2 regions of the Lachnospira rogosae (ex Hitch et al. 2025) genome follow, and region 2 is predicted to be linked to the other one. Evidence: predicted binding sites of a transcription regulator. Region 2 holds the regulator's gene; the other holds the start of a gene.
What was found. The regulator HrcA, encoded in region 2, represses chaperone genes, less so after heat shock. The targets are predictions, from matches to a motif close to TGTTAGCACTCNNNNNNNNNGAGTGCTAACA.

Region 1: a site for HrcA is predicted at 8,951-8,981, ahead of WMO14_RS06705 (co-chaperone GroES). Genes of this name have one in related genera too.

What each region holds. Positions count from the first base shown of each region.
Region 1 is NZ_JBBMER010000004.1:110,410-122,213, reverse strand. It holds gene WMO14_RS06740 (response regulator) at 1-117, opposite strand, end outside; gene WMO14_RS06735 (chemotaxis protein CheX) at 297-881, opposite strand; gene guaB (IMP dehydrogenase) at 1,226-2,686, opposite strand; gene WMO14_RS06725 (DUF6106 family protein) at 2,865-3,377, opposite strand; gene WMO14_RS06720 (toll/interleukin-1 receptor domain-containing protein) at 3,408-5,231, opposite strand; gene WMO14_RS06715 (MATE family efflux transporter) at 5,326-6,678, opposite strand; gene groL (chaperonin GroEL) at 6,887-8,512, opposite strand; gene WMO14_RS06705 (co-chaperone GroES) at 8,608-8,895, opposite strand; gene WMO14_RS06700 (DNA-3-methyladenine glycosylase family protein) at 9,071-9,949, opposite strand; gene WMO14_RS06695 (transglutaminase domain-containing protein) at 10,146-11,243, shown strand; gene WMO14_RS06690 (DUF6062 family protein) at 11,497-11,804, opposite strand, start outside.
Region 2 is NZ_JBBMER010000002.1:255,177-266,980, reverse strand. It holds gene leuC (3-isopropylmalate dehydratase large subunit) at 1-539, shown strand, start outside; gene leuD (3-isopropylmalate dehydratase small subunit) at 631-1,116, shown strand; gene WMO14_RS03575 (hypothetical protein) at 1,992-2,822, opposite strand; gene thrC (threonine synthase) at 3,201-4,688, shown strand; gene hrcA (heat-inducible transcriptional repressor HrcA) at 5,094-6,194, shown strand; gene grpE (nucleotide exchange factor GrpE) at 6,212-6,853, shown strand; gene dnaK (molecular chaperone DnaK) at 7,044-8,924, shown strand; gene dnaJ (molecular chaperone DnaJ) at 9,118-10,248, shown strand; gene WMO14_RS03545 (bifunctional 4-hydroxy-2-oxoglutarate aldolase/2-dehydro-3-deoxy-phosphogluconate aldolase) at 10,378-11,019, shown strand; gene WMO14_RS03540 (dicarboxylate/amino acid:cation symporter) at 11,154-11,804, opposite strand, start outside.

The sequences.
Region 1 (11,804 bases), on a different contig from region 2:
AACGCCTTCTGCTCCGTTAACAGCCTCTGCAACAATCTCGTGTCCAGCCTGTTCAAGCATATTTCTTAAGAACTTTCTTGAAGTCTTAGAATCATCTACTATCAAAATCTTCGCCATAATATTCCTCCGTTCCATATGTCTATAATTAACCACCCGGCTTGTGCAGAAGCATTTAGTATCTGTAATCAACTGCAAATGCAATATATCTATAACAATTCATCAACTAACAAATAATTGACTGATGATTATTAACAACTTCAGCTTCTGTAATACGCCTTAACTATGTACATATATTTTTATACATTAAGCTTAACTTTATCATCTGCAACCATAAGCAGATTAAATCTATGTCCTTTCATATTAAATGTAACTACATACATTCCATTATCCGCTTTAATCTGTGTATCCTGATAAAATACTGGTGGGTGTAAAGACACCTCTATCTCTTCATAACTGAGCTTAGTCGCATATGCACCATTAATAATATTAATAAGCTCGCATATTGCATCATAAGCATCAGCATCAAACTTATTCATATCTTCCTGGGAAAATGTAGATGCAACGCAAAGAAGGTCAGCATCTTCACCTGCTATCCCTAAGAATACATCTATATCTCCGTCCATAATCTGACAGCCAACAAATTTGCCATCAAATTCCTTCTGATATATTATTCTCTCAAGTTCAATCTCAGTGCTCATAAACTGTGTAAATACCTTTAAAACACTCTGCATCTGCTTATTATAATATTCTGTATTCATATCAAGAAATGTTGTAACCATATCATCTATATTACCATCCTTGATAACCTGCAATTCATTGTCAGTAAATACAGATCCAGAATGATTCTTAGCAATATACTTGTTAATCATCTTATCCTGCATACCTCTTCTCCTTGTGCATAACCTTCTATAAATACATTATTCATACAATTTTACTGTAAGATTATTATACATCAAGAAAACATATATTAGCAACATCAATTTTCACTTATAAACACTTATTATCGGATTTTATTTTCACTTATAAATGCTTATCAGTTTAATTGTTTAGACAGTTTATTCAATTTGCCACATTTATCATATACAACTTGTGCATATTTCACATTTAATATCCCAAAGATAATACACTAAAATTGACGCACAAACAACCCCAGCATTAAAATTAATTAATGCCGGGGTTGATTAAATATCTATTATTCTAATCTGTTTATAATAACAGCTTTATATTAAGCGTTCTCTACTGAGTAGTTAGGGGCTTCCTTAGTGATATGAATATCGTGTGGATGACTCTCTCTTAATGCAGCAGATGACATCTTAATAAACTTACCTGTCTCCTGAAGCAATGGAATTGTAGGTGCTCCACAATAACCCATACCTGAACGAAGACCTCCCATAAGCTGGAATATTGTATCTTCAACAAGTCCCTTATATGCAACACGTCCTTCAACACCTTCTGGAACAAGCTTCTTAGCACCTGTCTGGAAGTATCTGTCCTTGCTTCCATTCTCCATAGCTGCAATAGAACCCATACCTCTATAAACCTTATACTTTCTGCCCTGGAATAACTCAAATGAACCAGGAGCTTCATCACAGCCTGCAAGAAGACTTCCGAGCATACATACACTACCACCGGCAGCAATAGCCTTAACTATATCACCTGAGAACTTGATACCACCATCAGCGATAACTGGAATACCGAACTTCTTAGCTTCTGCATAAGCATCCATAACTGCTGTTACCTGAGGTACACCAATACCAGCAACAACTCTTGTTGTACAGATAGAACCAGGTCCTATACCAACCTTAACTGCATCTACACCAGCTTCGCAAAGTGCCTTAGCAGCTGCACCTGTAGCAATGTTACCAGCGATTACCTGTAAATCAGGGAATGCTGACTTGATATTCTTTAATGTTGTAATAATATTCTTAGAGTGACCATGTGCTGAATCAATTACAATACAGTCAACACTTGCATCAACAAGAGCCTGAACTCTATCCATAACATTGGCTGTAATACCAACTGCAGCACCTGCAAGAAGTCTTCCCTGTGAATCATGTGCAGACGCAGGATACTTAATAGACTTCTCAATATCCTTTATTGTAATAAGCCCTCTTAACTTGAATTCATCATCAACGATTGGAAGCTTTTCTTTTCTTGCCTTGCCAAGGATCTTCTTAGCTTCTTCAAGAGTAATTCCAACTGGAGCTGTTACAAGATTCTCGCTTGTCATACATTCCTTAATTGGTCTTGAGAAATCTTCTTCAAATTTAAGATCTCTGTTAGTAATAATACCAACAAGCTTTCTATCATCATCTGTGATAGGAACACCAGAAATTCTGAACTTACCCATAAGTTCGTTAGCTTCCTGTAATGTATTATCTGGATGTAAGAAAAATGGATCTGTAATTACTCCATTCTCTGATCTTTTTACCTTATCAACTTCCTCTGCCTGCTGCTCAACTGACATATTCTTGTGGATAATACCTATACCACCCTGTCTTGCCATAGCGATTGCCATTCTATGTTCAGTAACTGTGTCCATACCTGCACTCATCAAAGGAATATTAAGCTTAATATTCTTTGTAAGATTAGTTGTTAAATCGATCATATTAGGTGTTACTTCTGAATACTGTGGAACTAATAACACATCGTCAAATGTAATGCCCTCACCAATAATTGTACCCATTTTCCTTTGTCCTCGCTTTCCTGTGAATAAAATAATTAAGTTATATGCGCGTAATAACGCAATTCTTGGTACAAAAAAATCCGAATACTTAATTCGGACATTTCTGTGTGGAGAAATCTGATAAACGTTCTATCATATTCCTTTTGTTTATAATATTAGAATTGTATCAGAGCATTTTTTAAAAGTCAATAACTTTAAACACATCTTTTTCAACAACATTTTGTATGCTGTGAAGAATACGTTCATCAGGATATACAAATACCCTGACCAGTTCGTTATGTTCATTATAAGCATATATGACAACCGAATCGTGGTTGCTTGCACCAACTGAATAATCATAAGTCTTAACGTCCATATGGTTCATACGGAGTGCATCCTGCGAATCAGCTCTTGCCACAAGCTTTGCTCTTGAAAGTGTATACACACCACATCTTTTTCTTGCTGATTTTGCCATAATCCTATCAATCGTAAGCGTATCATCCACTATCGAATACTCAAGCTCTGCATTATAATACTGGAATACCAAAAATGTCATCACCGCAAATAATGCAAGCACAATTATTCCAAATGTTCTTGTCTGTGGTATGGTTGTAGCCGCCACAATACAGCCTATTATAAGCAATGCCTTATAAACAACTGCTGTCTTAGGCGGTTTTACCTTTACTATCTGTTCTACTGCTACATCAAACATAAAACTACTCCTATCTTGTAATACTTCCAATTAATCAAAGTAATTAATTTTCTTCTTAGTGCCTGCAGCCGCCTTAACCTTTACATCTGGTATCTCATAGTCTTCTATATCAATTATATCCTTGCTTTCGTCGCACATTATAAGTAATTTAGCAATCATTTTAAGCTTTTCTTTCATTCCGAAGCTTCCACCAACACTATAAGCTGTGCCATTTACTTCATATCTGTTCATTGATGAGAAATATACTGGTCTGTCTTCTTTAGCAACATCTGTATAATCTTTAACATCAATACATAATAAAGCATCTGCTGCTTCCTCTAACTTGTCTGGGTGCTTAGCTATAACAGAACTGCATATTGTTCCAAGCATATCTGTCTGGTTCTGCGCGTATTCATTACCATATACGCTGAATTTCACAAGTGCTCCACTTCCCTTGCCGCCAGCAGAAGAACCACCTCTGACCTTTACCGCTGGAAGTTCAACCTGTTCTGAGCTGAATATCTCTGGGCTTTCACCACATATATTAAGCAGAAGTGCCATTTTCTTTAACTTGTCTACTACTGAATATGATGTTCCAACGCATATATGGCTTCCATTAGCGAATTCAAAGAATTCACAGCTTCTGAAATATGTAGGCATATCTGCCTTACGATTCTCAGAAAGACTATAATCAACATCAGATACGCAGTTCATCCCATTATACGAAGGAAGTTCGTCCACAGTATCCTGATGTTTATTAAGAATATGTGCAAAAAATGTAAGCATCATATCTGACTGATTAAGCTCATACTCCTTGCCATAAAGCGTAAATCTGATATCACCTGTACTTGTAGCCTGTCTTGTTCTGGTGTTATCAGTTATATTGTTGTTGTCTGTAGATGTGGCAAAATCATCTGTAGTAACGCTGTCTGTTGATGTGCTATTTTCATCATCAATAATATCATTGCTGTCTATTTCATTGATATTTGTGTTATTATTTGCCACATTGTTATTCTCTGTACTCTGAATATTATCAGAAGTTCTATTATTCTCAATGTCAGCTTCTGTAGTATTATTCTTAACGGCTGGTGCAGAAGCACTGCTCTGACTTGCTGTAGATGATGTAGTTGTGGCAGATGATGAAGCATTGATGTACTTTTCTTTAAGTTCCTCCAATACATCAATATTAATTTTGTCATTCTTATCATTAGTAAAATTGTTATACATTAACTGTGCACAATCACCAGCTGTTCCATATTTCTGAATACTATAGCTTGACTCTTTAAAAATATAACTAAGCATACTTATCGCAACTCTATGTGCTGTATTCAGACTATCTATAGTTGACCTGACATCTTTCTTTAACTTGCTCTTTACTGCAATATTATCTTCCATGACATCTTTAAGGACATTTACTTCCTCTGGAACCATCTTTATTGCCATACTCTGACTTTCTTTTGCAACTGTATTATTATACACTGCATCTTCCATTTTTTGTATTGTAGACATATTATCATCCAATGCAATATAAAAATTCTCAAGATACTTACCTTTTTCCATCTTTAAATCCTCTGAACGTGTTACAAGCTGTTCTATAAGGCAGGCATAACTACGGAAATAGTTAAGACTAAGAAATGAAATCATAGCAACACAATCAACATCATATAAACGCTCCTTAATATTCTGTAACCAGTTCTTAGAAATATTCTCCTGAAGCTCTATATCTATATATACATTAATTCCACGTTTTCTAAGTTCATATACAAATTCATAAACTTTCTCTTTATCCTTACTTGCATAACTTACAAATACATAAGGTTCACCCTTTATCCATCCATCTTCAAGTTTCTTTTTAAGCTCATCAATATCAGCCATCACCATTCCTCCTGCGTGACAATTAAAATCCAATATGGAAGTATTATAACATACCCCCTGACTTTTTTAAATAGAAACAACTATCCCTGGTATTTTATCTTGTAATATTTCTTACCCAAATATACTTCTTATAATGTATATATACTGCCGGGAGCTTTACAAGCTCATCAAGGCTTATTATGATATATACAAGCCAGACTGGTGCATTGAATACAAATGCTGCAACAAAGCCAAGTGGAACTGCAAAGAACCACATTGCACCAATATTTCCCTTCATATCAAACTTTGCATCACCACCAGCGCAGAATATTCCATCCAGAACAGTTGTATTCACCGACTGCCCCATCAGATTAATGCCGAGGACTATCAGCATAAAGCCAAGATACCCCTTCGCTGTATCTGACATAGGGGCTGCACGCGATACAACCGGAGCTATAACTATAAGAAGCAGACCTGTTATTATCCCAATCGCTATTGACAGTCTTGTAATTCTTCCACCATATTCCCTGGCTTTATAAAGCTTACCTGCTCCTAGTAGATTACCTATAATAATTCCTGCCCCGGCACTAACGCCCCTTATAACGCACTGTACCATACTCTTTACTATACTGGCTATGGAATTCGCTGCAACAGCATCACTTCCCATATGTCCAAGTATAACTGAGTATAATACAAATGCAATGCCCCACACTAAGGAGGCACATAGCACAGGCATTGTGTAATACCAGAAATCTCTTGTAAGTGCTTTATCTGTATGAATAATTCCTTTCCACTCCAGAGTGGCAATCCTGTCTTTGTTAACTGCAATATATGCCCATACAAGCTCTATCACTCTTGATATTACAGTTGCATAAGCCGCTCCACGTATGCCAAGACGTGGCATACCAAGTAGTCCAAATATAAGGACAGCATTGCAGACTATATTAACTGCAACTGCTGATGAGCTGATAACAGAGCTTTGAGCTGCCCTTCCTGTATTCTTAAGAAGAATCAGATATACCTGTGATACTGCACACAGCACATAGGATAAGGCTACCGCCCTGATATATAGTGTACCGCTTGCAATAAGCTCCGGTTCGTTAGTGAATATCCTTATAAGTCCCTCAGGTATGAGAAACGCAAGAATAGTGAATATGCCACCTGACAACAGATTAGCATATAAAGCCACCGGCATGACCTTTTCAATAGCTTTTATGTCCTTCTTTCCCCAGTACTGTGAAATCATTATTCCTGAGCCTGCTGTTATCCCTGCTATAAACAAATTAAGCACAAACTGTATCTGTCCGGCAAGTGAAGCTGCAGACAACGAGGTCTGGTCTACAAAGCCCAGCATAACCGCATCTGTGGCACTCACAAGTGCCAACATAAACTGCTGTATAGCTATCGGAACAACCAGTTTAACCAGCTTTTCTGACAAATCATCATTCTTTCTTCTATTAAAAAACATAAACCAAGCTCTCCTGAAATATATGAATCAGCTCAATCTGCTGTAATCCACTTAATAACCTTGATAGCATAACATATTGCTTATACATTACACAACAAAAAGTCCCCTTGTTTATGAATATAAAACATAAACAAAGGGACTTTTTTAATATAATGTAAGTGTTAAATTTATTTTATCAACTTACTGATGTATAGCAAATTATTACTTATTACATCATTCCGCCCATACCGGCAGCTCCTGCTGGCATTGCTGGTGTATCTTCTTTGATATCAGCTACAACTGACTCTGTTGTAAGGAGTGTTGAAGCTACACTTGTAGCATTCTGTAATGCACTTCTTGTAACCTTAGCTGGGTCAAGAATACCAGCATCAATCATATTAACGTATTCATCATTAAGAGCATCGTAACCTGTTCCTACTTCTGACTCTCTTACTTTGTTGATGATAACTGCACCTTCAAGACCTGCATTGTGAGCAATGTGGTATAAAGGAGCTTCAAGTGCCTTAAGAATAATCTCTGCACCTGTCTTCTCATCACCACTGAGTGTAGCAGCAAGTTCAGCAACCTTCTTAGAAGCGTGGATATAAGCAGAACCACCACCTGAGATAACGCCTTCTTCTACAGCAGCTCTTGTTGCATTAAGGGCATCTTCCATACGAAGCTTAGCTTCCTTCATCTCTGTTTCTGTTGCAGCACCAACTCTGATAACAGCTACGCCGCCTGCAAGCTTAGCAAGTCTTTCCTGTAACTTTTCCTTATCAAAGTCAGATGTTGTTTCTTCAAGCTGTGCACGAATCTGTGCAACTCTTGCTTCGATATCTTCCTTAGCACCTTCGCCGTCAACGATAACTGTATTTTCTTTCTGAACCTTAACTGACTTAGCTCTACCAAGCATATCCATTGTTGTATCCTTAAGTTCAAGACCAAGTTCTTCTGAGATAACCTGACCACCTGTAAGAATAGCGATATCCTTAAGCATTTCCTTACGTCTGTCACCATATCCAGGTGCTTTGACAGCTACAACATTGAATGTACCTCTTAACTTATTAACGATAAGTGTCGTAAGAGCTTCACCTTCAACATCTTCTGCAATGATAAGAAGCTTAGCACCGCTCTGGACTATCTGTTCAAGAACTGGTAAGATTTCCTGAATATTAGAAATCTTCTTATCTGTGATAAGGATATATGGGTTATCAAGGTTAGCTTCCATCTTATCCATATCCGTTGCCATATATGCTGAAATATATCCTCTATCGAACTGCATACCTTCTACAAGATCAAGTTCTGTCTTCATTGTCTTAGATTCTTCGATTGTGATAACACCATCATTAGAAACCTTTTCCATAGCATCAGCTACCATCTGACCTACTTCTTCATCACCAGCTGAGATAGATGCAACCTTTGCAATCTGGTCTTTTCCTGTAACCTTCTCGCTCATATGTGCAATAGCTTCAACTGCACAATCAGTAGCCTTCTTCATACCTTTTCTTAAGATGATTGGGTTAGCACCTGCTGCTAAGTTCTTCATACCTGCATTAACCATAGCCTGTGCAAGAACTGTAGCTGTTGTTGTACCATCACCTGCTACATCATTAGTCTTAGTAGCAACTTCCTTTACAAGCTGGGCACCCATATTCTCAAATGCATCTTCAAGTTCGATATCCTTAGCGATTGTAACACCATCGTTAGTGATAAGTGGTGCACCATATGATTTATCAAGAACTACGTTACGTCCCTTTGGTCCGATTGTAACCCTTACAGTATTAGCTAATTTATTAACACCCTCTTCAAGAGCTTTTCTTGCTTCAATTCCGTATTTAATTTCCTTTGCCATTGCTATTACCTCCATTATTATCTGTAATAAAAATATATCTGATATCAACTAACTATCACTTTTCATATATCCGCCAGTAAACTGGCTGTATCTGATTAGTCCTCGATTACCGCAAGAATATCATTCTGCTTTACAACGATGTATTCTTCATCATCAAGCTTAACTTCTGTTCCAGCATACTTAGAATATATTACCTTATCACCAGGCTTAACCTGCATTGTAACTTCCTTGCCATCAACAACCCCGCCAGGTCCAACTGCAACTACCTCTGCCTGAGATGGTTTCTCCTTTGCCTGTCCTGGTAATACGATACCTGACTTTGTAGTTTCTTCTGCAACTAATGCTTTAATTACAACTCTGTCTCCTAATGGTACTAATTTCATATATATCCTCCATTCCGCTGTCTGAAATGTATATGGCAGCAATTTGTTTTTTGCTTGTTAGCACTCATTTCAACCGAGTGCTAATTTCAATAAAATTAAGATAGCACCCGGCTAATAATTTGTCAACAGCTATTTCTAAATATATTAATGATTTAACATTTTGATTATACTTTTTTTATTTTTTATTCTTATTAGCGACACCCATCTTGACAGTCTTTCCATAATAGAAAAGATACTGCTGTGCATATCCGCCAAGCTCGCCAAATCTTTCCTTAGCAAATGCAGCTATAACATCTTTGGAAGTATCATTTCCGTCAAAATACAGATATTCCATTATTCTTTTTATCCACACATCAATAGGAAAGCTGTCCCTTTTACCCAATGCAAAAAGGCTTACACAGCTTGCGACCTTGTTGCCAACCCCTTTTATCTGACACATTTTCTCAATGCCCTGCTCACTATCCAGTGCAATAAGCTCATCATAGCTGATTTTTCCCTCGCCGACACATTTTACGGCATCATATATGTAAGGTGCTCTAAAGCCTGTCTTTAATTCCTTCAAATCCTCTACTTCTGCTTTGGCTAACTTCCTTACATCAGGAAATGTATACATAGGTACACCTTTCACCTCACCCGCATAATCGCCATACTTTGCAGAAATATCTGCAACAATCTTCTTTATATGTGGTATCTGTTTGTTCTGCGATATAATAAATGAAATAAGTGTCTCAAAAAATTCCTGATTAAGAATTCTGACACCTGACATTGCCTCAATTGCTTCCTTAAGCTTATCATCTTTCTTTAGAAGCCTTTCCTTTATAAGACCATAATTCCTGTCTATATCAAAATAATTTCTCCACAAATCCATATACAGCTTCTCGTCAGTATCATAAAATACAATTTCTTTTTCAGTCTGTATTATATGTAACATATGTCCAAATGCTGTAAGGACATAATCATTTTCATCAAGCTTATTAAAATGGAAGCACTGTCCACATTCAAGTGTTTCATTCAATTCAAAATCATCAGGTTTGTTAATAATATAATCGCTCATATTAATTCTCCTCCCTGTACAAAATAAAATGCACGGTATATTTATTATCAGACTGCCATAAATATCCATATATCTAGCAGTTGTGTATTATTTTATAATGTAATATAATTATAATATATGATGTAATAATACCAAATTACATTTAATTTAACAAAGTAATAAACCTAAATTATTATAGAAAGATTTATTAACATATATGAAAAATTTATATAAGCCTATCCATAAGCGTGTCTGCGTTATACTCACACTTGTGCTTTTATCTGTCGCATTGACAGGCTGTACAATTCCAATATCGTTTAATATGTCTTCCAATTCAGCTATGACAATACCTAAGGCTGCATTTTCCCAGTCCGCAGATACAACGGAGGAGATTGTGCAGGCTATAATTGCAAGTATGGATAGTGATAATAATGTCTGCGAATTATTCATTACTGATGAGGAGTTAATTGATGCCAACAAATGGCTTTCATTAATTAACGGCATAGAACAGTTAAGATGTGAATACAGGCGCATTAAAAATGGTTTCAATGTGCGGATAACTTATGAATGTTGGGACAATTTTGCAATTATTAAAGCTTACAGAAGTGAGTCAACATATAATCTTAATGAACGCCAGCTTGTGCTTTATGACAAATATACCAAAATACTTGAAGAGATTATTTCGCCAAATCAATCTGATATAGAAAAAGAGATTGCCATACACGATTATCTCGTTGATAACATCAATTATGTTGATACCGGCGACTCTTCCTACAACGCCTACAGTGCATTAATCAACGGAATTGCCGTATGTAGCGGCTATACTGAATGTTTTAAGACATTGTTAGATATGCTTGGAATAGAAAATGCAACGATTTCAGGAGAGGCTGGCGGACAGCAGCACATATGGAATGTTGTCAACCTTGATAATCACTGGTATCACGTTGATGTAACGTGGGATGACCCTGTTGGCTCATCATCTGATTATATCGACCACTCATATTTTAATATCAGTGCTGACGATATGGCACTCGACCATACTTGGGACAGAAGCCGTTACTCCGCTTATGAAAAATGTGGTGCAAAATATTCCTACTGCAGATACAAAAAACTACCTTTAATAAGCAATGTCAACCAACTAAATAAACTCATATATTCAACAGTTAAAAATAAAACTGCACATATTGAATTCACTACAACTTATAATGCAGATCTTAAAGAGGCAATATCAAGAACCGGACAGCAGTTATCCTATTCTTATAAGAATATTGATCGTGTTAATTACACGTTATATTCTGTTACATTTACCTATTAATTGATATATAAATGTAATAATTATTACATTTATATATCAACAAAAAGCTGATTATCTCCATTTTTATTAATGAGGGTAATCAGCTTTTATTAATATCAATTAATTTCTTAATATAATGTATATATCATACCATAAATCTTGTGCGGCTTTTCTGCACATATAAAGTTCCATAAGGAACTTTTAAGATGAGCACTTTTGTGCTCATTATACCATAATGAACTTATCTTCTTCCGGAAAATAACACATTATTATGTTATTGGATATTAACTCCTGTATCTTTTAATGTTGCTCTTACGAGTGAGTCTTTGGCATTTTTCCAAGGCTCATTGGCATATTTGTGGTCAAATTTATTAATAAACCAAGCCACATCGTCTCTCACTCTCTTCATATTATCTATGTAAAGCTTAGTGATAAGTTCTGTGAATTCCGTATACTGTGCTCCTGAAAGCTTGCCGCTCGCCCTTTTCATCAAAAGTCCATAGTGGCTGGTACAAAAGCCTTTGCAGCTCTTAAGCTTATCGACAAAATCTTTGTCGTGTTTATACATATAAAACACTGTAT
Region 2 (11,804 bases):
AGAGACCATTTGTTGAATATACAGCAGATGACGATGCAGAATACGATCAGGTGATTGATATTGACCTTAGCACAATTAAGTCAACAGTAGCATTCCCACATCTTCCAGAGAATACACACACAGTTGATTCTATAGATGATATCAAGATTGATCAGGTAGTTATCGGTTCATGTACTAATGGACGTATTGATGATTTAAGATGTGCCGCTAAGATATTAGAAGGCAGAAAGGTAGCAAAGGGCTTAAGAGTAATCGTTATCCCAGCTACACAGAAAATATATATGCAGGCTATAGAAGAAGGTCTTGTACAGACATTTATTAAAGCAGGAGCAGTTGTCAGCACACCAACCTGCGGACCATGTCTTGGTGGATATATGGGTATCCTTGCAGAAGGCGAGAGATGTGTATCAACAACTAACAGAAACTTTGTTGGACGTATGGGACACGTTGATTCAGAAATATATCTTGCAAGCCCTGCTGTTGCAGCAGCAAGTGCAGTTACAGGCAAGATAAGCCAGCCATCTGACCTTGGTTTATAATATATTGTAATCAGCACACTGAATATATTTAGAAGATACATAATTATTATGAATTATAAATGTGTACGAATACACAGGAAATGAGGAGTATATGAAAGCAGAAGGAAGAGTTTTTAAATTCGGCGATAATGTAGATACAGACGTTATTATTCCTGCAAGATATCTTAATTCTTCAGACCCAGCAGAGCTTGCTACTCACTGTATGGAAGATATCGATAAGGATTTTGTGAAAAATGTTAATAAAGGCGACATAATTGTTGCTAATAAGAACTTTGGATGTGGTTCATCAAGAGAGCACGCACCTATAGCTATTAAGGCAGCAGGTGTAAGCTGTGTTATTGCAGAGACATTTGCGAGAATATTCTACAGAAATTCAATTAACATCGGACTTCCTATTATAGAGTGTCCAGAAGCAGCTAAGGCTATCAATGCAGGCGATGATGTAGCTATCGACTTTGACAGCGGCGTTATCACAGATAAGACAACAGGACAGACATTCCAGGGACAGGCATTCCCAGAATTTATGCAGAAAATCATAAAGGCTGAGGGACTTGTGAATTATATCAATAATAAATAAAAAATGCATTACACACCGGTGCTGCTTAATGGACAATAATTCTAATTCTATTGAGCTTTGTGGCAGACGGACGAAATACAACAAAATAGCGGCTATATATCAACATCAGGCACGCTCCCGCTACTCTCAAACGCAGCGGATACTAAGGTGCTAAAGGACAGCACCTAAGTACCGGCGTTTTCAAAGTACCTGATTAACGATATATAGCCGCTATTTCGTTGTATTTCTGTGTGCTGGCAGAAGATAGATGTAGATTGTTTAGTGGCAAGAGCAATCTGTATGTCCTATAATATGTATTTGCCCATAAGATAGATGCATATAGTTTAGTGACAAGAGCCCGTTGCACATTGTATGTTGGGCGGGTATAGGTGTAGTCGTGGGAATATAGATTATAGAATATATTCTGTATGGATTGAGTTCTGACATTCTAGGCTGAAGGGGATAGTTAATTGCTGGCGATAATAGTTTACAGTATATAGATTGTGTAGATTAGGTGGTCATAAAATGAAATTATAATACAGAAAATATAGAAATAAAGATAACAGATATAATACAATTACAGCGGTTGAAATAATTGCAATGTTAATTTCAGGTATGAGGGTTATTACTTGTGAGGCTAAGTAAATTAAAAAATAAACGCATACCTAAATGAGTAGACACCCAGCGGGCGGAATAGCCAATATATCAAAAGTCAGGTACTTTGAAAACGCCGGTACTTAGGCGGTGTCCTTTACCGCCTTAGTATCCGCTGCGTTTGAGAGTAGCGGGAGCGTGCCTGACGTTGATATATTGGCTATTCCGCCCGTGTCCGTTGTCAACTAAAAGCTATCCGTTGTCAATTATGAACTAATCTTCCGTATATTTTATGTCCAATCCTAGCAATTCACTTTTTCCGCCAGCCTCTTAACATACTCAATCACCCTCTTAGAAATCTTCACACTATTATAAGCAGCCGCATAAGTAATATGCGATATATCCTCAATATAATTCCTTGTATAATTTACCGGAAATACAGGCTCTAACATATCAGCTACCTTATTATAAGCAATAGCTGCCTCATATTCCGTCCCATAAGTCCCTATTATAAAATCACCATTAATGTGAATTCTGCTCTGAAACATTATACGTCCGTTTTTTACAATCTGGCTCACGCCATTATATTTATTGACTACACACACATTTTCATATCTGAAATCGTGTTCGTCATTATTCCTGAAAATGTAATCTTTTCCTTTAACGGAATGACTGCGTATTCCAAATCTGGATAAAATGCTTGTCTGCATACCATAATCATTTACGAAATAATAACCGCCGCGGCACATAATTGTGTGGTGCGAATAATAGAAAAGGTCATCAATGGAAAATATAAGAGTATTCCCGGGTTCAAGAAAATACAAAAATGCCTTGTTGCACAGGTATATGGGTGTCTTAATATATATGCCATTGTCGCGGAAATTAATAAGACTTATGAACTTAGAATAAGGAAAATCAATATGACATTCGGCGTATGATGAAGTATGAAGGTCAATATTAACATAATATATGTCAGGCTTAAAAAGTATATCGCAAGCAGTACAGTAAACCTGTGAGGCTGTATTTTCATCATCATAACTTCCGATACTTATATGTTTATTCTTATATGTTATTGAAACCCTGTAATATACAGAGCCGTCTTTTTTATTGGTCTTGTAAACACCTTTAGCCAAGTTGTGGTTCTCCTTTAACGTATCTTGATTATTATGCTATCATATATTAGTGATATGTTAATTTGATTTTATAATAAATACATTGCTATCTTAATAATATTGTATATATTACTGTCAGCCGGAAATTGTCTAATATTTATCAATCCTATAAATTATATGATAAAATTAGTAATAATTCAATATACCTATTGTTTTTCGTATCATTCCTGTTGTATAATGGTTTCTGTTTAAAGCATTTTTAACAGGAATCCGGTTAGTGATGATAAAGCTGTTCCATTTACCAGATGTTGTTCTGGCAGGTACATATGTATGTGGGAGACGGTTATGCATCAGATTGACTGTGATTCACCCCAATAAAATAAGAAGGTGGAATAAGAGATGAGTTTATTTTACAGAAGTACAAGGGATGATAGTGTAAGAGTAACAGCCTCACAGGCTATATTAAAGGGACTTGCTCCAGATGGTGGATTATTCGTACCAGAATCTATTCCTTCATTAGATAAGAGCTTAGAAGAACTTTCAAAGATGTCTTATAAGGAAGTTGCTTATGAAGTTATGAAGCTTATGCTTGATGACTTTACAGAAGAAGAGTTAAAGAACTGTATTGACAAAGCTTATGATTCTAAGTTTGATACTGAAGAGATTGCACCATTAGTTAAGGCAGAGGGTGCATATTTCTTAGAATTATTCCATGGTGCAACTATTGCATTTAAGGATATGGCTTTATCTATATTACCACACTTACTTACAACATCAGCTAAGAAGAATGATGTTAAAAATGAAATAGTAATACTTACAGCAACATCAGGAGATACAGGTAAAGCAGCTCTTGCAGGTTTTGCAGATGTTCCAGGAACAAGAATTGTTGTATTCTATCCTAAGAACGGTGTAAGCCCTATTCAGGAAAAGCAGATGGTTACACAGAAGGGTGCTAATACTCACGTAATTGGAATTAAGGGTAACTTTGATGATGCACAGACAGGTGTTAAGAATATATTTGGTGATAAGGAACTTGAAAAGGTTATGAACAATGCCGGCTTCCAGTTCTCATCAGCTAACTCAATAAATATAGGACGTCTTGTTCCACAGATTGTATACTATGTATATGCATATGCAAGACTTCTTGCTAACGGAGAAATCAAGGCAGGTGAAAAGATTAATGCAGTAGTTCCTACAGGTAACTTTGGTAATATCCTTGCTGCATTTTATGCTAAGAATATGGGACTTCCTATTAATAAGCTTATATGTGCTTCTAATGAGAATAAGGTGTTATACGATTTCTTTACAACGGGTGAGTATGACAGAAACAGAGATTTCGTTCTTACAACATCACCATCTATGGATATTCTTATCTCAAGCAACCTTGAAAGACTTATCTATAGAATAGCAGGCAACAGTGCTGAGAAGAACAGCGAGCTTATGGCTTCACTTAAAGAAACAGGTAAGTATGAGATTACTGCTGATATGAAAGCACAGCTTTCAGATTTCTATGGCAACTATGCTACAGAGGCGGAAGATGCTGCTACTATAAAGGATTTATATGAAACTTGTGGATATGTTATAGATACACATACAGCAGTAGCTGCTACAGTTTATAACAAGTACAAGGCAGACACTAAGGACGAAACTAAGACAGTTATAGCTTCAACAGCAAGCCCATACAAGTTTACAAGAAGCGTAATGGAAGCAATCGACCCTAAGTATGCTTCAATGGGTGACTTTGAACTTGTAGATAAGTTAAGCGAACTTGCTAAAGTAAAAGTTCCTAACGCTATCGAAGAAATCAGAACAGCTCCAGTCCTCCACAACACAGTATGTGAAGTAAGCGAGATGACCAATGAAGTAAAGAAATTCTTAGGAATATAATCTAATCCTAAGTAATTTCTATTAAGAATAATTTTAACCTCAATAAAACTGCTGTGTAAATCAGGCAAAGCCCCAGATTTACACAGCAGTTTTTTATGTAATAGGAAATTCTGATAGAATTATCGCACACGGATGTGCGATGGAGCGAATACGCAACAGGACGTTGCGTCTGAGCGTTTGCGTCCCTCATAACCACAACAAAAGGAAAGTCTTAGAAATACCCAATCAGCTTTCTGGTGCCCGAAGCCCCACCCCCTTCTCCAAACACTTAATAAAGTTTATAATTTATTTATACAAAAAATTAAATTAATTGTTGACATCACCCTTGCAAAGTGATACCTTAATTATGTTGATATTAGCACTCCTGATTATTGAGTGCTAACAACAAAGAAAAGGAGGTATGTCATGGGGCTTGATGAACAGCTTGATGAGCGTAAAGTAAAGATACTTAAAGCAATCATTAAGAACTACTTAGAAACAGGCGAGCCAGTTGGTTCAAGAACGATATCTAAGTTCACAGACATGAAGCTTAGTTCCGCGACAATAAGGAATGAGATGGCAGACCTGGAAGAGCTTGGGTATATAGTTCAGCCACATACATCAGCAGGAAGAATTCCTACAGATAAAGGCTACAGATTATATGTAGACGATATGATGTCTGAGAAAGAACAGAACATAACCAACAGAGAGAACGAGGTTGCTGTTAAAGAACAGGAATTAAGTTCAATGAAGGATATGTTAGGTGAGAAGGTTGAAAAGGTAGAAGAGCTTCTTCAGAATGTTGCCAAGGTTCTTGCCAAAGATACTAATTATGCAACTATGGTAACGACACCTAAGGTAACAGGCAATAAGCTTAAGTTCGTTCAGTTATCACAGCTTGAAGCCAATAAGATATTAGCCGTAATAGTTATGGAAGGCAATCTTATAAGGAATAAGGTGATAACAGTAAGCGAGGATTTGTCACAGGAGAATTTGTTAAAGCTTAACATTCTTATTAATACAACACTTACAGGGCTTACTCTTGAACAGATGAATTTGAGCATTGTTTCAAAGATGGAAAATCAGGCAGGAGAACATATTAATCTTGTCAAAGAAGTTCTTGATGCGATTGTTGATACAATAAGCAGCGCAGATGATTTAAAGATATATACAAGCGGTGCAACCAACATATTCAAGTATCCAGAACTTAGTGATTCAACCAAAGCCAGTGAGCTTATATATGCCTTGGAGGAAAAGCAGAGCCTGTCAGATCTTGTTGTTGATGATGACAATAGTGTTGATGAACAGGATAGTAGTTCCAACAATGGTATTCAGGTATATATAGGAAATGAAACACCGATTGAATCTATGAAAGACTGTAGCGTTGTAACAGCAACATATGAATTACAGGATGGAATGAAGGGTACAATTGGTATTATTGGTCCAAAGCGTATGGATTATGAAAAGGTTGTGGAAACCTTGAAGAATATGAGGACGCAGTTGGATGATGTATTCAAGAAATCATAGAAAGGTGAGGAGATAAGGTGTCTAAGAAAGATAATAACATTAATAATGTTGATGAAGCAGATGTTAATATTAATGATACAGATGTTACATCAGATACAGATAAAGACGCTGATACTGTAGAAGCTCAGGGCTCGTCTGACGCAGATGTGAAGGCAGAGAAATCTGACAACGCAAGTGATGCGCAAGGAGCGGAGGAAACAGTTGATATAAATAATAAAAAGGACCAGAAGGACGCTGTGATTGAGGATTTACAAGATCGTTTGAAGCGTCAGATGGCTGAGTTTGACAACTACAGAAAGCGTACTGACAAAGAAAAGTCAGCAATGTTCGAGATGGGAGCTTCGGATGTAGTAAAGAAACTTCTTCCGATAGTAGATAATTTTGAACGCGGCTTTAAGTCAGTGACAGAGGAAGAGTTACAAACACCATTTGCCAAAGGTATGGATATGGTTTACAAGCAGACAATTAAGATGCTTGAAGACTTACAGGTTAAGCCAATCGAGGCAGTTGGTTCAGAGTTTAATCCTGAATTTCATAATGCAGTTATGCATGTGGAAGATGACTCTCAGGGCGAGAATATTATCGTTGAAGAGTTCGAGAAGGGTTACACATATAGAGATGTGGTTATCCGCCACAGTATGGTAAAGGTTGCTAACTAATACATCAGAATATTTAGTTGATGTATAATGGTATGAGCTTTTACCAGAAGTAAAGTATGTGGGTAGTTGTGATATAGAAAGAAGTCGTTTACAGGCTTAGGGCTTATCAGAACAATACACACACTTGTAACAAATAGAATTGATATTATTAAACAGTATGTCTATATAAGACATAGAAAGGAAGATAATTATGAGCAAGATTATTGGTATAGATTTAGGTACAACTAATTCATGCGTAGCTGTTATGGAAGGTGGTAAGCCAGTTGTTATTACTAACACAGAAGGTATCAGAACTACTCCATCAATAGTTGCATTTACAAAGAACGGAGAAAGATTAGTAGGTGATCCTGCTAAGCGTCAGGCAGTTACTAATGCTGATAAGACAATTTCTTCAATCAAGAGACATATGGGTACAGATTACAAGGTTGATATTGATGGTAAGAAGTACACACCACAGGAAATATCAGCTATGATTCTTCAGAAGTTAAAGGCTGATGCTGAGAGCTATCTTGGTGAGACAGTTTCAGAAGCTGTTATCACAGTTCCAGCTTACTTCAATGATGCACAGAGACAGGCAACTAAGGATGCTGGTAAGATTGCAGGTCTTGATGTTAAGAGAATTATCAACGAGCCTACAGCTGCTGCTTTAGCTTATGGTCTTGATAATGAACACGAGCAGAAGATTATGGTATATGACCTTGGTGGTGGTACATTCGATGTATCTATCATTGAAATCGGTGATGGTGTAATCGAAGTTCTTGCTACTGCTGGTAACAACAGACTTGGTGGTGATGATTTTGATAATGCTATTACACAGTATATGTTAGATGACTTCAAGGCTAAGGAAGGCGTAGATCTTTCTACAGATACAATGGCACTTCAGAGATTAAAGGTTGCTGCTGAGCAGGCTAAGAAGGAATTATCAAGTGCTATGCAGACTAACATCAACCTTCCATACATCACAGCAACAGCAGAAGGTCCAAAGCATTTTGATATGACACTTACAAGAGCTAAGTTCGATGAACTTACACACGACTTAGTAGAAAAGACAGCTGAGCCAGTTAAGAACGCACTTTCAGATGCAGGTCTTACAGCTTCAGAACTTTCAAAGGTATTATTAGTTGGTGGTTCTACAAGAATTCCAGCTGTACAGGATAAAGTAAAGCAGTTAACAGGTCACGAACCTAACAAGTCACTTAACCCAGATGAATGTGTTGCTATCGGTGCTTCTATTCAGGGTGGTAAGCTTGCTGGTGATGCCGGTGCTGGTGATATCCTTCTTCTTGATGTAACACCACTTTCACTTTCAATTGAGACAATGGGTGGTATTGCTACAAGACTTATCGAGAGAAATACAACTATTCCTACAAAGAAGAGCCAGATATTCTCCACAGCTGCTGATAACCAGACAGCCGTTGATATCAACGTAGTACAGGGTGAAAGACAGTTTGCCAAGGATAACAAGTCACTTGGACAGTTCAGACTTGATGGTATACCTCCAGCAAGAAGAGGTGTTCCACAGATTGAAGTTACATTTGATATCGATGCTAATGGTATCGTTAATGTATCTGCTAAGGATCTTGGAACAGGCAAGGAGCAGCATATTACAATAACAGCTGGTTCTAATATGTCTGATGAAGATATCGATAAGGCTGTTAAGGAAGCTGCTGAGTTCGAAGCTCAGGATAAGAAGCGTAAGGAAGCTATCGAAGTTCGTAACGAAGCTGACTCTATGGTATTCCAGACACAGAAGGCTCTTGATGAAGCTGGCGACAAGCTTGATGCTAACGACAAGGCAAATGTTGAGGCAGACCTTAACGCACTTAAGTCACTTGTTGAATCAACAGATGCTGAGAATATGACAGATGCTCAGGTTGATGAGATTAAGGCAGCTAAAGAAAAGCTTATGACATCAGCACAGAACCTCTTTGCTAAGATGTATGAAGCAACTCAGGGTGCAGGCACAGCCGGTGCTGGTCCTGATATGGGAGCTGGCGCAGGTGCTGATAATGCACAGGGAAGCGCACCTTATGGTGATGATGTTGTAGATGGTGACTACAAGGAAGTATAATTAAGTAATATATATGATGTGGTCTATGATTATTGAAGGTTATAATATCAGAGTTAATGTAATTAACAATGATTAATTATGGAGTTATATAAAGACTTCTTAAGACTTGACAATTATAGATGAAATCAGAAAGGAAGTCAGGACTCGTATCAGGGTACCTGACTCCTTTCGGGTATAGAAAGGCGGAACCTATATGGCAGAAAAGAGAGATTATTATGAGGTCCTTGGTGTGCCTAAGGACGCAGATGATGCAGCAATTAAAAGAGCATATAGACAGTTAGCTAAGAAGTATCACCCTGATATGAATCCGGGAGATAAAGAGGCTGAGGCTAAGTTTAAGGAAGCATCAGAAGCATATGCAGTTCTTAGTGATGCAGATAAGAGAAGACAGTATGACCAGTTCGGACACGCAGCATTTGAAGGCGGTGCAGGTGGAGCTGGCGGTGGCGGCTTTGATTTTGACTTCGGTGATATGGGCGATATATTTGGTGATATATTCGGTGGTATGTTCGGAGGCGGTTCAAGCAGCAGACGTAACAGCAACGGACCAAGACGTGGTGCAGATATAAGAGTTAATGTAAGAATTACATTTGCTGAGTCAGTTACAGGAACTAAGAAGAAGATAGATGTAACACTTAAGGATGAATGTTCTAAGTGTCACGGAACAGGTGCAAAGCCGGGAACAAGTCCTGAAACTTGTAAGAAATGTGGCGGACGTGGACAGGTAACAGTAACACAGCAGTCATTCCTTGGAATGATGAGAAGCGTACAGCCTTGCCCAGATTGTCACGGAACAGGTAAGATTGTTAAAGAAAAGTGTCCAGACTGCTATGGAACAGGTTATATAAGCAGCAAGAAGACAATTGAAGTTAATATACCTGCTGGTATTGATAATGGACAGTGTGTCCGTATTCAGGGCAAGGGCGAGCCAGGTACTAATGGCGGTCCAAGAGGCGATTTATTAGTAGCTGTAATGATATCAGCAGATCCAGCATTTGAGAGAGATGGCTATAACATTTTCTCAGATGTTGTAATAAGCTATCCTACAGCAGTTCTTGGCGGAGAAGTCAAGGTAAAGACTGTTGATGGTGAAGTTATATATGAAGTTAAGCCGGGAACAGCTTCAGGTACAAGAGTAAGGCTCAGAGGCAAAGGTATGCCAACATTAAGAAATCCTCAGACAAGAGGAGATCATTACATTACACTTATTGTTGATATTCCTACAAAGCTTAATAATGAACAGAAAGAAGCACTTATGGAATATGATAAGACACTTACAGGAGAGGAACACAAACATCCAAAGAAGAAGGGCTTCTTTAAATAAATGCATAAAGTTCTTATAAAAATACAAACGAAATATATCATTTCATTGTCGTATTTAAAGAATTATGATATAATCAAAGACACTGAGAAGTATCAGTCGAATAATTAAAAGAAAGGGGCTATTATTATAATGAGTAATATAGCAGATAAGTTTGAAGAACTTGGAGTAATTCCAGTAGTAGTATTGAATGATACAAAGGACGCACTTCCATTAGCTAAGGCATTAGTAGAAGGAGGTCTTCCATGTGCAGAAGTTACATTCCGTACAGAAGCAGCAGAGGAATCTATCCGTCTTATGCACGAAGCATATCCAGATATGGTACTTGCAGCAGGTACAGTACTTACAACAGAGCAGGTTGACAGAGCTGTAGCAGCTGGTGCTTCAGTTATCGTAAGCCCAGGTTTTGATCCAGAAATCGTTGATTACTGTATCTCTAAGAATATTCCTGTAATGCCAGGTATCGTAACACCATCTGAACTTGCTCAGGCAGTTAAGAGAGGTCTTACAAGAGTTAAATTCTTCCCAGCTACAGCAGCAGGCGGAATTAAGATGATTAAGGCTATGTGTGCAGCTTACACAACAGTAAGAATTATGCCTACAGGTGGTATCAATACATCTAACCTTGAAGAATTCTTATCTTGCGATAAGATCTTCTGCTGTGGTGGTTCTTGGATGGTTAAGGGTGACTTAATCAAGGCTGGAGAATTCGATAAGATTAAGGATATGACAGCTGAGGCAGTTGCTTTAGTTAAGGAAATCCGTTCTAAGTAATTAGTTCAGGCTACATAATTCAGATTATCGCTAAGATGACAATTGAATAATGTTATTTAAAAGGGCTTCATATATCTGTGTGACAGGTATATGAAGCCCTTTTGCTCATAATATTAATAAATATTTATTGATAATTAGTTATCTACAGTAACATCAGAATTAAAGGTTTCTTTATTGACAAGGCCTTCCTGATTAGCAACGATAGTTGTACATACAGCATCACCAGTGATATTAACGGCTGTTCTTAACATATCAAGAATTCGGTCAATACCCATAATAAGGGCAATACCTTCTGTTGGAACACCTACGCTCTGGAATACCATTGCAAGTGTTATAAGACCTACAGATGGCACACCACTTGTTCCGATTGAAGCAAGTGTAGCTGTTATAATTACTGTAACAAGGTCAGATGGAGAAAGTGTAATTCCAAATATCTGTGCTACGAATATTACAGCAACACCCTGCATAATTGATGTACCATCCATATTAACGGTAGCACCAAGTGGTATTGTGAAAGATGATATTTTCTTGCTTACACCAAGCTTTTTATCAAGTGTGTTGATTGAAAGCGGAATTGTTGCATTTGATGTAGCTGTTGTAAATGCGAAGTTCATAACTGGGAAGAACTTCTTTAGGAACTTAAATGGATTAAGTCTTGTAAAGAGAAATAAAAGTAACTGGTATACTACGAAGCACTGGATAGCAAGTGCGAGTATTACGCAGCCCATATATTTAAGCATTGGAACAAATGCGTCAAAACCAATATTAGCAAATGTTCTTGCGAT